2 linked regions of the Lichenicola cladoniae genome follow. The protein of the gene in region 1 interacts with the protein of each later gene in a pairwise test. Links are inferred from orthologs where the notes say so. Each region holds a gene or a part of one and is shown in the gene's direction. Other genes may lie near its edges. The genes, in order: ndk and HN018_RS08405.

Region 1 (11,711 bases):
GCCGAGCCGGGCTACTATGCCGTCACCCTCTCCGACTCCGGGATACGGGCCGAGCTGACCGCGACGGCGCGTGTCGGCGTGCATCGCTACCGCTTTCCGGAAGGCAAGCCCGCGCACCTGCTGATCGACCTGCGGCAGAGCATCTACAACTATCCCGGCAAGGTGCTGTGGTCGCGGCTGACGCTCCATCCCGACGGCACCATCACCGGAGCCCGCGAAACCCGCGGCTGGGCGCCCGCCCGGCAGCTGTATTTCGCCATGCGCTTTTCCCACACGCCTACTGGCCATTCCTTCATCGACCGCGAGCCCGAGCCGGTGCCGTATCACGGCTTCAAGGGCCCCGGCGACGATCCCACCGACACCGATGCCATCTCCGGGCGCGGCCTGGTCGGCGTGGTCGATTTCGGCACGCTCGCCGCCCCGCTGGTGGTGGAGGTGGCGTTGTCCTCGGTCAGCGAAGCCGGCGCACTCGCGAACCTGCATGCGGAGGTGCCCGGCTTCGACTTCGACCACGTGCGCGCCGCTGCCCGCGCCGCGTGGGAACAGGCGCTGTCGTCGGTGCAGTTCACGGCACCCACACCAATGCGGCGCACGCTGGCGACCTCGCTCTATCACGCGCTGCTGGCGCCGAGCCTGTCGATGGACACGGACGGGCGCTACCGCGGCCCGGACAATGCGGTGCATCAGGCGCGTGGCTTCGATTTCGTATCCAGCTTCTCGCTGTGGGACACCTATCGCGCCGAGCAGCCGCTGATGACGCTGATCCAGCCCTACCGCCGCACGGTGGACGTGGTGGACTCGCTGCTGGCCTCGCGGGACGAAAGCCCGTTCGGGATCCTGCCGATCTGGCAGATCCAGGGCCAGGAAACCTGGTGCATGATCGGCTACCACGCGGTGCCGGAAATCGCCGACGCGGTGCTGAAAAACATTCCCGGCATCGATCGGGACCGTGCGCTGGCCGCGATGGTCGCCAGCGCCACGTACGCGCCCTATGGCCACCTCGGCGACTACATGGGGCTCGGCTACGTTCCGGTGGACCACGACGACGAGGCGGTGTCCAAGACGATGGAATACGCCTTCGACGACTGGACCATCGCCCGCACCGCCCGCGCCATGGGCCGCGCCGCAATCGCCGATACCTTCGACAAACGCGCCCGTAACTGGCGCAACGTGTTCGACCCCGCCATCGGTTTCGTGCGGCCGAAACTCGCGGACGGCCGGTTCCGCGACGGCTTCGATCCCACACGCGCCGGCGCCGGAAGCGGCTTCACCGAGGGCGATTCGTGGCAGTATTCCTGGTATCAGCCCCAGGATGTGGGAGGCTTGATCGGGTTGCTGGGCGACGACGATCGCCTGGTCGCCAAGCTCGACGGGATGTTCGACGCCCCGATCGTGCCGCACCAGTACGACGCGGTGGAGGACATGGCCGGGCTGATCGGCCAGTACGTGCACGGCAACGAGCCGAGCCACCATCTCGCCTATCTCTACGCCTATGCCGGCCAGGCATGGCGCGGCCAGGCACGGCTGAAACAGATCGTCGAGAGCCAGTATCGCCCGGCGCCAGACGGGCTGGTCGGCAACGACGACCTTGGCCAGATGTCGGCCTGGATGATCTTCACCGCGCTCGGCTTCTATCCGGTGGCGCCCGGCTCGAACGAGTATGTCATCGGACGCCCGTTCGTGGACCGCGCGGTCCTGCGCCTGCCGAACGGCAAGCGGTTCACCGTGATCGCCGAGGGCCTGTCCGACGCGCATCCCTATGTCGGCCAGGTGACGCTAGACGGCGTGAAGCTGTCGCGCAGCTTCCTGCGCCACGACGAGATCATGCGGGGCGGCACGCTGCGCTTCGTCATGCAGGCGACGCCGAATAAGTCTTGGGCGACAGGCAGGCAGGACCGCCCGTTCTCGACCACGCCCTATGGCGAGTAACGTCGGCGCGACGCGCGCGACTGCTTGAACCAGCCGATGAACGACCCACCAGCGGGCTGGTAGCGTGATAAGCCCGAGCAAAACGCAGACCGGTATCGTGTCGTCCATTACGGGATAATGGAGAGATTTGGACAGACAATTGCATCGGACTGGAGGCCGAGAGAATACTGAGTTCCTGCGATCTTGCGCGCGTCGTCAGTTTGCCAGTAGCGATTCATCTACTCTGGAGCGCTGGCTGACGGGTGCTTCGATAGACGATCGTGGCCGGGCCAATCTGTATGATGCGTGCCGAAGCGATCGAATAGGGTACAGCAACTATTCCGATCGGCCAGCAAACGGATTGCAGTAAAAGAACCTGGCACGAAGTTTAAGGGCGCGGCCGGCACATGCAGCTTCCATCTGCGCTCTATTGCTCCACTGGAGGACATTTCCCACGAGAGCAGGCTTCCCGTGCAGTAAGGCCGAGGGGTTCGAGGTGTAGATGAAGAATTCATCCGTTCCACCAGCCCATCCTCCCCACTCGAAAGCATGAAAGGCACTCTTGGCTTGCGGTAGCTCGGCAAGCGCCTTGAGATAATCCGGCATACGCCCTGCCAGCCTGATCTCGAGGTCGATGATCGACAATAGCGGGCTTATGCCTACAACAAAACCGATCGCCGCGAGGCCGGAAAACGCCGATCGCCACTGCCTGGAGGCTATCTTCCTTACGACGTAAACGACAACCGCAACCGGCAGGACCAGCCATCCCGCGATAGCCAAAGCATACCGACGGCAGTTGCGCCAAAGCTGTCGTTCACGCTCAGTGAACTAATGCCCATGCTCATCGCGATATGGAGCAGGAGGACCATCAAGGGTGGCAGGAGATAGCGTGATGACCGCGCTGATCCGATACCGGGTCCGACCATCAATACAAATCCCCTGCGCCTTGCCGCCATGGCAGGCTCCGTGACAATGCACGACATGTGTGGTGCGAGCACGATAAACGGCCAGTTCATCGTCGGGCAGTGTTCGTTCCCGTGTCCGCTTTCGAGGAGCCTGTGAACCTCGCTCAAGGTCAACATCTGGCACAAAGCGGCTGATAATGTGCTTGCACCCGACCGTCGGGGTCACGGTGGCCCATAGCGTCCGCAGCCGCACTGCGTGCATGCTGCCGGTCGATCATGCGAAGGAAACCTGCGATGAATGACGTGTCAGCACGGGGACTGGTCATCGTGACCGGCGGCAGCCGCGGCATTGGTGCCGCCATCTGTCGCAAGCTTGCGGCCGACGGCTATGCCGTTGCGGTCAATTACGCCGCCCGGTCGGCCGACGCCGATGCGGTCGTCGCCGGCATCCGGCAGTCCGGTGGCCGCGCCTCCGCCATCGCGGCCGATGTCTCGAACGAGGACGATGTCCGCAGGCTGTTCGAGCTAGCGCAGGCGGAACTCGGGCCCCTGGCCGGGCTGGTCAACAATGCAGGCATCACCGGGGCGTCCGGGCGGCTGGATGAGCTGACCCTCGACGTGCTGACCCGGACGATGGCGATCAACGTGATCGGCACCATCCTGTGCGCCCGCGATGCGGTGCGGATCTTGTCGACGCGGCACGGTGGCCGGGGTGGCTCGATCGTGAACCTGGGGTCGGTCGCGGCACGGCTGGGTGCACCGGGCGAGTTGGTGCAGTACGCCGCGAGCAAGGGCGCGATCGACAGCTTTACCATGGGGCTTGCGCGTGAAGTGGGCGACGAGGGCATCCGGGTCAACGCGGTCGCGCCCGGCATCATCGACACCGAGATGAACAGCCAGGAGCGCCAGGCCCGCGTCGGCCCGACCATCCCGATGAAGCGCGCCGGAACCGCTGCCGAGATCGCCGAGGCGGTGGCCTGGCTGATGTCGCCGGCCGCTTCCTACGTGACCGGAACCATCATGACGGTGTCCGGCGGACGGTAACGGGTCGTCGGAGGCTCAGCAGGCCTCCTCGAGTTCCTGCTCGGCTTCCAGCCACTGTTCCTCGGCGCTGGCCTGCTCGCGGCCGATCGCGGCCAGCCGGGTGTTGGCGCGGGTGATTTCGTCGGTGCGGCCGGGGGCGTAGAGCGCCGGGTCGGCGAGCCTGGCTTCCAGCGCCGTCCGCTCGGCAGCCAGCTTGGCCATCAGCGCTTCCGCGTCGCGGGCGCGCTTGCGGACCGGGGCCATCGCCTTGCGCACCTCGGCCCGGTCGCGGCGGTCGTCGGCGCGGGCGGGCGAGGGGCGCGAGCCCGGTTCGCGCGGTGCCTCGCGGGCGGCGGCGCGGGCCCGCTCCGACAGCCAGACCCGGTATTCCGCCATGTCCCCGTCGAACGGCTGCACGCGGCCGTCACCGACCAGCCAGAGCCGGTCCGCGACCAGCTCGACCAGATGCGGGTCGTGGCTGATCAGCAGCACCGCGCCCTCGAACTCGGCCAGTGCACGGATCAGCGCCTCGCGGGCGTCGAGGTCGAGATGGTTGGTCGGTTCGTCGAGGATCAGCAGTTGCGGCGCATCCCGCGTCGCCAGCGCCAGCAGCAGCCGCGCCTTCTCGCCGCCGGACAGGTCGCGCGTCGGCGTGTCGGCGCGGTTGGCGTCCAGGCCGAAGCGGGCCAGCTGCGAGCGCAGCACGGTCGGAAGTGCTGCCGGCAATGCCCGCGCCATGTGCTGCACCGGGCTCTCGTCGAACACCAGCTCCTCCGCCTGGTGCTGGGCGAAATACCCGACCTTCAGCTTCGGGTGGCGCTGCATGGTGCCGGAGATCGGCGTGAGGCGGCCGGCGATCAGCTTGGCGAAGGTGGACTTGCCGTTGCCGTTGGCGCCGAGCAGCGCGATCCGGTCCTCCATGTCGAGCCGCAGCGACAGGTTCGACAGCACCGGCCTGCCGTCATAGCCGATCGTCGCCCGCTCCAGCGTCAGCATCGGCGGCGGCAGCTGCAGCGGCTCGGGGAAGGCGAAGCGGGTCGGCGTGTCCTCGACCACGCTCTCGATCGCCGGCAGCCGCTCCAGCGCCTTGATCCGGGCCTGCGCCTGCTTCGCCTTGGTGGCCTTGGCGCGGAACCGGTCCACGAACGACTGCATGTGCGCGCGGCGGGCCGCAATCCGCTCGGCGGCGCGGTTCTGCTGCATCGCGTGCTCGGTGCGGATGCGTACGAACTCGTCGTAGCCGCCCGGCGTGAGCGAGATCTTGCCACGGTCCAGATGCGCGATCGCCTCGACCGCGCGATCGAGCAGGCCGCGATCGTGGCTGACGATCAGTGCCGCACCCGGGAACCGGGCCAGCCAGGTCTCCAGCCACAGCGTCGCCTCGAGGTCGAGATGGTTGGTCGGCTCGTCGAGCAGCAGCAGGTCGGGGTTGAGGAACAGCGCCGTCGCCAGCGCCACCCGCATGCGCCAGCCGCCGGAGAAGTCATTCACCGCGCGCTGCTGCGCGGCCGCATCGAAGCCGAGGCCGGACAGGATCGTGGCCGCGCGGGCCGGTGCGCTGTCGGCCTCGATCGCCCGCAGGCGCTCGTGGATGTCGGCTAGGCGGGTCGCATCGGTGACGGTGTCGGCGTCCGACAGCAGCTGCGTGCGCTCGACGTCGCCGGACAGCACGGTGTCCAGTAGCGACTGCGGGCCGGACGGCGCCTCCTGCAGGATACGCGCCATGCGGGCCCGGCTGGACAGGCGGATCTCGCCGCCGTCGGGCTGGATGTCGCCGGCGATCGCCGCCAGCAGCGTAGACTTGCCGGCGCCGTTCCGACCGACCAGACCGATGCGGCGACCCGGATCGATGGTGAGGTCGGCCTGGTCGAGCAGGGTGCGGCCGGCGATGCGCAGCGTCAGCGCGGAAATGACGAGCAGGCTCAAGCGGATCGTGCTCCTGTGGATCGTGCGGCGTTCTAGCAGTGGAGACGGTGGCACGTGCCACGTTTTTGCTCTAAATCGCGGCCCAACCTCACCAGCCTGCTTCGTGCCGGCCAACCAGGAGATAATGGCCATGGCCATCGAGCGCACCCTGTCGATCCTCAAGCCGGACGCCACGCGTCGTAACCTTACCGGCAAGATCAACGCCCTGTTCGAGGAAGCGGGCCTCCGCATCGTCGCGCAGAAGCGCATCAAGCTGTCCGACGCGCAGGCCGGCGCGTTCTACGAAGTCCACAAGGCGCGCCCGTTCTACGGCAGCCTGGTGTCCTCGATGACCGGCGCACCGGTCGTCGTGCAGGTGCTGGAAGGCGAAGGCGCCATCCTGAAGCACCGCGACGTGATGGGCGCGACCGACCCCAAGAAGGCCGAGCCGCACACCGTGCGCGCGCAGTTCGCCGAGAGCATCGAGGCGAATTCCGTGCATGGCTCGGACAGCGCCGAGAATGCCGCGACCGAGATCGCGTTCTTCTTCGCCGGCACCGAGATCCTGCCCTGATCCTCGGACTGGCGCCCGCATCGGACCCGTCGGGTCCGATCGCGGGCGCCGACCCTGGCATGAAGTCGCCGCCTTACGCCGATGTCGTGCGCCGGCCCGCGATCGCGGCCGCCGTGTTCGGCAACGCGCTCGAGGTGTTCGACTTCATCGCCTACGGCACGTTTGCCGTCATGATCGGCCGGGTGTTCTTCCCGGCCCACGACCCGTTCATCAGCCTGCTGCTATCGGTGTCGACCTTCGGCATCGGCTTCGTGACCCGGCCGCTCGGCGCATTCCTGGTCGGCCATCTTGCCGACCGGCGCGGTCGCAGCGCCGGCATGATGGTCTCGCTCGGCCTGATGGGGCTCGGCAGCCTGATGATCGCCGTGCTGCCCGGCTACCGCAGCATCGGCCTCGCCGCGCCGGTCCTGCTGGTGCTGGCACGGCTGATCCAGGGCCTGGCCTGGGGCGCCGAGGCTGGCCCCGCCACCACCTATCTGCTGGAGAATGCGCCGCCCGGTCGCGCCGGCTATTTCGCGTCGTGGCAGTCGGCGAGCCAGATGCTGGCGGTGCTGGCCGCCGGCCTGCTCGGCTACGGCGCCGACAAGCTGCTGGGAACTCCGGCGATGGAGGACTGGGGCTGGCGCATCCCGTTCGCGCTCGGCGTGCTGGTGGTGCCGGTCGGCATGCTGCTGCGCCGTGGGCTGTACGAGGTGCCGGTCGCGGCAACCAAGGCGGGGTCCGGGCGGATCGCCCTGTTGCTGTCCGGGGGCGTGCTGCCGCTGCTGTGCGGGTTGATGCTGGTGATCGCCGGAACCGTCAGCCAGTATTTCCTCAACTACATCACCACCTACGCCCTGACCGTGCTGCATCTGCCGACCGGCCTGTCGCTGCTCGGCACCGTGGTCGCCGGCGTGTTCGGCACTGTCGCGGCGCTGGGGGCCGGCGCGCTGTCGGACCGGATCGGCCGGCTGCCGCTGATCGTCTGGCCGCGCCTGGCGCTGGCGCTCGGGATCGTGCCGATGCTGTGGCTGCTGCAGGCGCATCCGGGCGCATGGGCGTTCGCCGTGGTCACCGCGATCATCGCCATACTCCAGGTCGGCAGCTTCGCCGCGGCGATCGTGGTGCTGTGCGAGCTGTTCCCGCCGGCGGTGCGCGCCACCGGCTTCGGCACCCTGTATGCGCTGGGTATCTCGGTGTTCGGCGGCACCGCGCAGATCATCTTCGCGACGCTGATCCACTGGACCGGCGATCCGGTGTCGCCGGCGTGGTACCTGGCCGTGCTGAACCTCGCCGCCGTACTTGCGGCGTTCGGGTTGCGCACGCGTTCGCCTCGGGTCCGCGCCTTTTAGGCTGACGACAGGACGGCTGCGAGCGTCGTTCGGCGCGAGAATCCGCTCAAGATCGCGTGACGCGAATTCATCGGACCGGCGCTGCGGTCTCGTCGAGAGCGAAAACAGTTCGTGCTGAACCTTTCTGCCGCAATATCGCGTCCGGAACGGGAAACATTTGACCTGGTCGATGCTTGATCAGGGCGATGGCTTCCTCGAGCGTCGATCTGATCCTGCGCGACAGGACGCGCCTTGCAAGCTCGCGTGTTCGCTCGGGATTGCGTGGCCCGCGACTTCTGGCGGCGCTGTATCTGCTTGTCGCATTGCCGGTCGCCTGTTTACTGAGTTGGCACATGCCACCGTTCCAGACCGCCGACGAGGATAGTCATTTCCTGCGAGCGTTACAGGTTGCGCATGGTGGCCTGGTATCCGCCCGCATGAAGAGCGGCCGGATCGGCGGAATGTTGCCCGCCGGCGCCGACCAGCTAGCCCACGGTTATTTCGATCTCCGCTTCCATGCCCACGTCGACGTTCCGGCGCGGCGTTATGAGCGGGACGCGCTGGTGCAGCCGGGTGCGCCGGTCGAAGTGAGTTTTGCCAACACAGCGATCTATCCGCCGGTCTTCTATCTGCCCGCCGCGGCCGGCATCCTGGCCGGCGAGGCAACCGGCCAGGGAGTGTTAACCGACCTACGCTTGGCACGCTTGGCGACCGCATTCTGCGCCACGCTGATGGCAGCGTTTGCGATCGCCATCACCGTGTCCGGCGCCCTGCCGTTATTCTGGCTGCTGTGCCTGCCGATGACACTGTCCCTGTTCGCATCCTGTTCGCAGGACGCCTTGGTCATTGCGTCCTCGGCTCTCGTAGCGGCGTCGATCTCCAGGCTTGCCTACCGTCGGCATGCCGGCCCTGGCGCCTGGATTGCGGTCTCGGCTGGTCTCGGTTGCATCGCCGCCGCGAAGCTTCCGTATCTCCTGCTGGCGCCGCTTCCACTCCTCTGGGCGGGTATCGGCGGGCTGCGAAGCGGCCGGATGCGGCTGCATGGTTCCGGTTTATCGTGGCTGCTGCTGCCGCTTCTGCCACTGGCGATCGGGCTCGGCTGGCTGATCCTCGGTGCCCGTCCGGTAATTACACCCAACGATGCCGGCAAGCAGATCGGCTGGCTGCTGGCGCATCCGCTGCGGATTCCGGCGATCGTCGTCGAGACGCTGCATATAGAGGCTGCACGGCTGGGCCTGGAGTTCATCGGCGTCCTGGGATGGCTGGACGTTCCGATGTCGCCGGTGTTCTACGGCGTCAGCGTGTTCGTGATCGGGGCATTGCTTGGACAGGAGCGTCCAGGCCGCCAACGGCCATACGTGCTGTCGGCAACGCTGATGGTGATCGCGCTGTGCGGGATCGGCATCCTCGGCACGCTCTATCTCAACTGGACCAGGGTCGGTGCCGCGACGGTCGACGGCCTGCAGGGCCGCTACTTCATCCCGCTTGCGTGTTTCGGAATCCTGTTGTTGCAGCCTAAAGCAATCGCGCCGAGAGGCAGCACGGTCGTCTGCGTTGGCTGGGCGTTACTGGCGGCTCTCGTCACCATCAGCGCGATCCGCCACCACTATACCCCAGGGTGGTAGCGGCCCGCACTCATGTGCGTCGGCGCATGGGCAGGGCGAAAGCGGCGAAGCCGAGCAGCATGGCCGCCCACGCCCAGCCGATATTCGGCGGAGCGTAGGAGAAGCGAATACGCGACCGGCCGGCAGGCAGCGGAATGCTCTGGAAGCTGTCGTCGAACCGGTCGACGCCGACATCCCGCCCGGAGATGGCGGCGCTCCAGCCTGGAAAGAACAGTTCCCGCCGGATCAGCCGGTCCGTCCCGGTGCAGGTCGCGGTCAGATCCTGTCGCGATTGCACCTGGAACACGCAACGGCCCTGCTCGGTTGCGAGATAGGGTGCTGGGTCGGGCAGGCGAACGATGTCGGCCAGCGCGTCGCGATACACCAGTTCCAGGCCGGCAACGCGGGCGCGGTAACGCAACAGCACGAAGGCCGCATGGCCCGGCGGGATGCCTGAGGACGCTGGCTGGTTGCCGGGCCCGATCGGAACCGTCCAGACTGCCACCGGCCCGGTCAGTGGGCCCGGCACGATCCGGTAGTCGATCCGGTCGCCGGATCGGGTTTCGAGTGGGCGTGCCAGCACGACCCAGAGCGGCTTGTTATCGACCGCGCCTGCAAGATCGGCCTGCCCGGTCGAACAGGTGCCACCGGCGCACACCGTCACGGTCAGCAGGCCGCGCGGATGCCCGCCATAGGTGCCGACCACGATACCGACCTGCTGTATGTCCGCGTTGCCGGTCAGGCCGGTCGAGAGAGATCCCGTCATGGTCGTGACGGTAGCGAGCGACTGCGGCATCAGCGCGCCGGGTATCGCCTGCACGGACATCGTCTCCACCAGCGGATCGAAACCCCGCGGCATCACCAGATAACCGACCCCAAGCCGTTCCAGGCGTGCGATCGCGGTCGCAGCGTTGATCTGTTCGCTTGCCGGATCGGCTGTCTCCCGGCCGATATTGTGCAGCCTGTCGCTGAGCAGGCCGCTCATGTCCATGTCCGGGTCCAGGTCACGCGCAAGCCGCGTGGTCAATGCAACTGGAACCGGCACAGCCGTGTAGTTGAGCGAGGCGACCCGGAAATAGCTGCCGTAGTTCGGCGCCACGATGAACATGCTGTAGAATCGTTCGAACCCAGCACGATCCTGCAGAAATTTCATCAGTCCCGTGTCGATATTCCCACCGACCGTTCCGGACAGCACGGGTATCGCGAAGAGCGCGATGCCGTTCACGACGAGCAGGGACGACGCTGCACGGCGCCCGAACGTTCCGCGGCCGGGTGCCAGCAGGAAGCACAATCCGGCAACGGCGACGGCGGCCCATGCCGCGGACAGCAGCGGATACAGACGATAGCCGGGCAGGCGGGCGGCCAGTTCGCGCATAAGCGGTGCGGCCTTCAGGCTCGCGACGACGGTCGCGACGACGCAGGCCGTGGCAAGTGCGCCAAGACGCAGCCGGGACGGGCCGGCGTTCGATCTCAGATCATCCAGTGCCAGGGCTGCAAGTACGCACAGCGCAAATTCCCAGCCGGGCGACGCATAGACGTGGAACAGGGTCTGGCGGATGAACGGGATCAGGTCGAACGCCTGGCTGATGACGGGCATCCCGGCGGCCTTGAGCAGGCTGAGGGCCAGCCAGCCGGCAAAAACCCGCCGGAGTCCAATCTGCCGTCCGCCCGTGCCGGTGATTGCCACCAGGGCGACAAAGACCATTGCGAGATCGCAATACCCGCCGGTGTGCCACCAGATTTCCGCCGAGGCGTGGATCGTCTCGGGTCCGTACAGCAGCGATCCGAGCAGGTACGGCAACAGCAGCAGCGCATAGCTCGCTGCCATCAGGTGAGCGCCGCGGAGATCGGCGTTCTGTCCGAGATAGGAAACCGGAAGAGACTCGGCGAACGGCAACCACGCAGGAGCCGACAGCATCAGGCCGACAATGCCTCCGCCGATGATCCGCCGCGCCAGCGCCAGTCGGACGGAGCCGGCCGACACCACCCGCCAGGCTGCAATGGCCAAGGCAAGCAGGCCGTCCAGGAAGGCGGTCTCGGGGAACCCGGCGACGATGGAACCGGCGATGGCGATGGCGATCATGGGCCATCCACCCGGCCGGCCTTCGCGGCTTAGACGCGCGCAGCGTTCGATCCCGAGCACGAGCAGCGGCAGGAACGCGATCGGGGTGATCGGCGCGTGGCCGAACCAGGCAAAGGCGCCGCAGAACTCCAGCAGGAGCGCGCCGACCAGACGTTCCCGGCGGCCTACCCCGATCTCGTGCAGGAGCGCCAGCATGCTGAGGCCGGCGAGGATCTGCAGGTTGATCTTCAGATAGAGCAGGCCGTCGGCGAAATGCAGCAGCAGCACGAACGGCAGGAACAGCGCGGAGTTCTGCATTTCCGCGGCCAGCGGCATTCCGAGCGCGGCGTACGGGTTCCACCAGGGCAGTTCCCCGTGCAGCCAGTCCTCGGCGGCCAGATGCCCGAGCGCCTGCGTCGT
Region 2 (5,099 bases), 1.3 Mb from region 1 along the record:
CGGCTTCGGGCCGAGCTACTACCAGAGCAGCTGCACCACCACCTTCGAGGTCAATGGCGGCAGGGTCGCCTCCTGGAACGTCCGTGGCGATGGCTGCTGACCGGGTGAACCGCGCCGCATGATCGTTGCCGGCTTGCACCGGCCGGATGCAGCCGATATCGAGACGAAGGATGTTCGGACGGTCCTTGGGGACTGGCGGGCCGCAGGAGAACTCGGATGAACCATCGGACGCGTGCGGTGTGGCCGCTGGTGCTGGCAGTCGTGATGCCGGTCGTGCTCGCCGGCTGTGAAAGCACGGCACGCCAGGACCCGCTGTTCGTCACGCCGAGTGCCGATACGCTGGTGTTCCACGACACCGCCCTGTTCCGCGACCGCACCATCGACGAGAGCGTGCGCGGCTCGCTCGAGTTGGCCGACTACAGCACCGCGCTGAGCCTGACCGGGCTGCTGACCGAGCTGCAGCGGCCGGTTCCCTACACGGTATTCGCGATCCCGAACGAGCCGCTCGAGGCGGCACAGGCCGCGCAGGGCGGCCGCCTGCTCGATCCGGCCGCGCTGCCGTCGCTCCGGCGCCTGATGGCCTATACCGTGGTGCCCGGCTTCTATCCGGTGGCCACGTTGCGGCAGATGATCGCCAAGCAGGGCCCGGTCGGACTGCGCACGATCGACGGCGACGTGCTGACGGTCTCGGTGGAGCAGGCCACCGGCGAACTGATCCTGAGCGATGCGCAGGGGCACTCCAACCGGATCTGGCTGTCGAGCATGCCGCAGTCGAACGGCGTGCTCTACGCCACCCAGTCGATGCTGACGCCGGGCGTCGCCGCGGCTCCGGCTGCGCCGGTCGTCGCGCGCTGAACCGGCAGCGGCAGCGGCATCAGCCTCGGGCGATGGCCGCGTTCATCGCCTTCACGCCGGCGGCAGGGCCGTCGGCGTAGCTCCACACCGCGCTGACGACGGCAAGAAAGTCGGCGCCGGCCGCAACGAGTGGCCCGCAATTATCGGCGGTGATCCCGCCGATCGCGACGACCGGCAACTCCATCATCTCCGACCACCAGCGCAGCAGGTCCGGATCCGCGCGGATCGCGGTGTCCTTGGTGCTGGACGGGAAGAAGGCGCCGTAGGCCACATAATCGGCGCCCGCCTCGCCGGCCACCATGGCGGCGTCGCGGCTGTCGTAGCAGGACACCCCGAGCTGAAGGTCGCCCAGCAGGGTGCGCGCACGGGTCACGTCCATGTCTTCGGCGCCGATATGTGCGCCGTCGCAACCCGACTGCACGGCCAGGTCGGGGCGGTCGTTCAGGATGAAGGCGACGTCGCGGGACTGCACGATCGGCCGCAGCAGGTCGATCATGCGCAGGATCTCGTCGTCGCCGGCGTGCTTGAGACGCAGCTGCACCGCGCCGACATCCCCGCCATCGAGCGCCTCGGCGAGCAGGCGCGCGAAGGCGGCCGGCTCGAAGGCCGGCGGCGTCACCAGATAGAGGCGGCAGGCGTCAACCACGGCCGGTATCGCGGGATATCGTCCAGGGCAGGGTGATCGGCAGGAAAATCGACATGGGCTCCGGTCCGGCAGGCCGCGTGACAGGCCGCCCGATTAGCCGACAGGCCCGGTCTTGTCACGGCCTGCTCCGGACGTGCCGGCCAGCCATCCGTGCAGCTTTCGTCCGGCACCGTGCTGGGCCAGATCGAGCGCCGGTGGCCGGATAGTCGCGATGGTGGCGCCGGTGGTGACGGCCCGCTCCAGCACTGCATCGAACTGTGGACATGCGGGGTCGACGATCAGCCGCCTTTGGCCGAGGCGCAGGGCCTGCATCGCCCACCCGGCGGCATCGCCGCAATCGAGCACGTCGATCAGCGCGTCTGGTCGTCCGGCCGTTGCGGCGTGAATCAGCGCCCGCCACCAGCCGGCACCCATGAAGCAGGCCGCTTCCGGCGCCGAGAGCAGCATGACGGGCAGGGCACCCGCGGCATCGAGCACGAGGCGCGCGTCCGCAAGACTGTGGATCACCACGGATGGTGGTTCGGGCAGTCGATCGGGCGGGCCGGACTCGGGGTTCATGCTTGACGTTCAAGTCGTTGCGGGCGAACAGTTCAAGTACGATCTGAGCGAGGATATGGGTGCCGGTGGCGCAGCAGGACCAGTGGCAGCAGGACATGTTGGACCAAACGGATGGCGGGATCACCCGACTCCAGGCGGCGCTGGCGCGAATCGCCGCGGCTGTGGGCCGCAAGCAGGACGAACTCCGTGCCGCCGAGCTGACTGCGCTGGCCGCGCAGCACGAGGCCGACCTGCTGGCACTCAGCCACGCGGAAACCACCGCGAGGCTGGCTGCGGCCGCTTCCTTTCCGGCGCAGCCGGCTCCGGGCCTGTCGCTCGACGAGATGCGATCCCTGTCGGCTAGACTGGATTCGATGATTGCGTCGGTGCAGGCGGTGATCGCGCCTGACGCGCTTTCGGCGGCCGACGACCGTGCAAGCCCGTCGCCGGATCGACGTTAACAGCTGAAGACGATACCGGGGCCTGGGTCCCGGGCTGATGGCAGGAGGTAGCGGTGGCGCAAGTAACCGTGAAGATCAACGGCTACGCCTACGCGGTCGGTTGCGAGGATGGGCAGGAGCCGCATCTGCAATCGATGGCCCAGCAGGTCGAGCGGCGCATCGAACGGATCAAGTCGATCGGTGGCCAGAGTGGCGAGGCGCGCCTGCTGGCGCTGGCGGCACTGCTGATGGCCGATGAGCTGCATGACCTGGCGGCGGACCGGCTGCCCTCCGGCACGACGGATGCGCTGGCGGAGGGTGAGCAGGCCCGGGTAATCAACCTGCAGCGGGAGCAGATGGTGATCGGCCTCGCCGAACGTGCGGAAGCCATTGCAGCGGCGCTCGAGCGTGACTAGGTTGACGGTGCGGGGCTACCCGGTTCGTCAGGCGATTCATCCCCTGAGCCGATAAGCACTCTCTCGGGGACTGGCACTGTCGTGATCCTGGTCACGGTACCTGGTTCCCACCTGCACTAGCGGGTTCTGGGAGGCTGACAGTCCAACGGCCATGGTGGCTCCGCACTTTCCCTCCCCCCCATGTCGCTGACCGAGCCGCGAGACGCCAAGCGCTCGCTGCGTGCGTTGATGCGCGCACGCACGGCCGCGTCCGCGCATGCTCTGATCGACGCGGTGCTGGCCCTGGCACTTCCCGCGGACGCCATCCTGGCCGGCGTGATACCGCTTCCCTCCGAGCCCGACCTGATGCCGGCGTGGCATGAGCTGCACCGGCGCGGGCATGTCGTTGTGTTTCCAGAAACCACCCCGGCCGGCAAAGCCCTGCTGTTCCGGCATTGGCAGCCGGGCTCTTCCCTGCTGGCAGGCCGGTTCGGCACCGTTCATCCCGACGGCCTTGAAGCCGTCCCGGACATCGTGTTCGTCCCGTTGCTGGCCTGGGATCGGCGCCTAGCGCGGATCGGCTATGGCGGCGGCTATTACGACCGTACCCTGGCCGGATTGCCCGGGGCGGTGGCGATCGGCTTCGGTTTTGCACAGCAGGAGGTCGCTTCGGTGCCGACAGGGCCCTATGACGTGCCACTCGATGCGATGGTCACCGACCGGGGCGTCGTGACGGCGGGGGATCGAAGTTTTGCGGATACTGTTTCTGGGCGACATCGTCGGCCGCAGCGGTCGTGACGCCGTCGAGGCGCGGCTGCCGGAGCTGCGCCGTCAGCTTCGCGTCGATCTGGCCGTCATCAACGCCGAGAATGCCAGCCATGGCTTCGGGCTGGCGCCGGCGATGGCGGACAGCCTGTTCGCCGCCGGCTGCGACGTGCTGACCCTCGGCAACCATGCCTGGGACCGCAAGGAGCTGATCGGCCATATCGGCGGTGCACCGCGGATCGTCCGGCCGCTGAATTTCCCCCCGGGCACGCCGGGGCAGGGCAGCGTGATGATCACCCTGGCGGATGGCCGCAAGGCGATGGTCGCCAACGTCATGGGCCGGCTGTTCATGGACGCGCTGGACGATCCGTTCCGCGCCACGCAGGAACTGCTGTCGCGCCAGCGGCTCGGCACCACGGTGCAGGCGATCGTGGTCGACTTCCATGCCGAGGCCACCAGCGAGAAGGCCGCGTTCGCACACTACGTCGATGGGCGGGTATCGCTGGTGGTTGGCACCCATACCCATACCCCGACCTCGGATCATCGCATCCTGGTCGGCGGCACCGCGTTCCAGGCCGATGCCGGCATGTGCGGCGACTACGACAGCGTGATCGGCATGGGGAAGGAGGGGGCGATGGCCCGTTTCGTCCGCAAGATGCCGGGCGAACGGCTGCAGCCGGCGGACGGCGAGGCCACGGTCTGCGGCCTGTTCGTCGAAACCGACGACCGCACCGGCCTCGCCCGCACCGTGGCTCCGTTGCGCCTCGGCGGCGCATTGAGCCAGACGATGCCTGACCTCGCGGCCGTCTGATCGGCTATGCTGCGCCAAGAGATCGAAATCCTGGCAGGAAGATCATGCAGACTTCGGTAAGCCACCTCTTGTCCGCCGTCGCGCTGGAAAAGCTTCCTGCCTTGTGCCGCGCGCATCGTGTACGGAGACTGGACGTGTTCGGGTCCGCGGTAACCGACACGTTCGACGACGTACGCAGCGATATCGATCTGCTGGTCGATTTCGAGGATCTTCCCCTGGCTGGGCAGGCGGACCTCTATTTCGGTCTGCATGATGCATTGCGCGCCTTGTTCGGCAGGAATGTCGATCTGCTCACCGAACGTTCGATCGAGAACCCGTATCTGCGCCGGTCCATCGAGGCAACGCGCCAGCCGCTGTACGCGTCGCCGTGAGCTCGGGTAAAGCAGCAGCACTGCTCTGGGATGCCGACCGCGCCGTCGATCGGATCTTTCGTTTTGTCGCCGTACGGTCATACGACGATTATATCGGCGACGAGATGCTGCGAAGCGCCGTCGAGCGGCAACTCGAAATCGCTGGCGAAGCTCTGGCCGCACTGCGACGAATCGATCCAGACCTGGCATCGACTATCCGGGAATTGCCCCGCGCTGTCGGTCTGCGAAATACGTTGATCCACGGATACGCGACGGTCGATCACACCATCGTCTGGGACG

Evidence for each region.
Region 2: the proteins of ndk (region 1) and HN018_RS08405 interact in binary tests that used the Escherichia coli proteins (3 or more experiments, as listed by UniProt). The link is inferred for Lichenicola cladoniae from one-to-one orthologs.

The regions. Positions count from the first base shown.
Region 1 is NZ_CP053708.1:3,160,138-3,171,848, reverse strand. The notes cover bases 4,826-7,603. They hold ndk (nucleoside-diphosphate kinase), read left to right. Parts: upstream 4,826-5,892; coding sequence 5,893-6,315; downstream 6,316-7,603. Other genes in these bases: HN018_RS14380 (MFS transporter), read left to right, coding at 6,375-7,603; HN018_RS14390 (ABC-F family ATP-binding cassette domain-containing protein), read right to left, coding at 4,826-5,762. Also shown: HN018_RS14405 (GH92 family glycosyl hydrolase), read left to right, coding at 1-1,929; HN018_RS14400 (hypothetical protein), read right to left, coding at 2,245-2,553; HN018_RS14395 (SDR family oxidoreductase), read left to right, coding at 3,108-3,857; more of HN018_RS14390, read right to left, coding at 3,873-4,825; more of HN018_RS14380, read left to right, coding at 7,604-7,646; HN018_RS14375 (DUF2142 domain-containing protein), read left to right, coding at 7,832-9,250; HN018_RS14370 (hypothetical protein), read right to left, coding at 9,261-11,711. UniProt on the Escherichia coli protein: Major role in the synthesis of nucleoside triphosphates other than ATP. The ATP gamma phosphate is transferred to the NDP beta phosphate via a ping-pong mechanism, using a phosphorylated active-site intermediate.
Region 2 is NZ_CP053708.1:1,815,007-1,820,105, forward strand. What follows is about bases 1,965-4,872. They hold HN018_RS08405 (5-formyltetrahydrofolate cyclo-ligase), read left to right. Parts: upstream 1,965-3,074; coding sequence 3,075-3,671; downstream 3,672-4,872. Other genes in these bases: HN018_RS08385 (hypothetical protein), read right to left, coding at 1,965-2,059; HN018_RS08390 (hypothetical protein), read left to right, coding at 2,125-2,499; HN018_RS08395 (cell division protein ZapA), read left to right, coding at 2,553-2,894; HN018_RS08410 (TIGR00282 family metallophosphoesterase), read left to right, coding at 3,625-4,449; HN018_RS08415 (nucleotidyltransferase family protein), read left to right, coding at 4,494-4,820. Also shown: HN018_RS08370 (hypothetical protein), read left to right, coding at 1-100; HN018_RS08375 (fasciclin domain-containing protein), read left to right, coding at 217-855; thiE (thiamine phosphate synthase), read right to left, coding at 875-1,501; more of HN018_RS08385, read right to left, coding at 1,595-1,964; more of HN018_RS08420, read left to right, coding at 4,873-5,099. UniProt on the Escherichia coli protein: Involved in the removal of 5-formyltetrahydrofolate.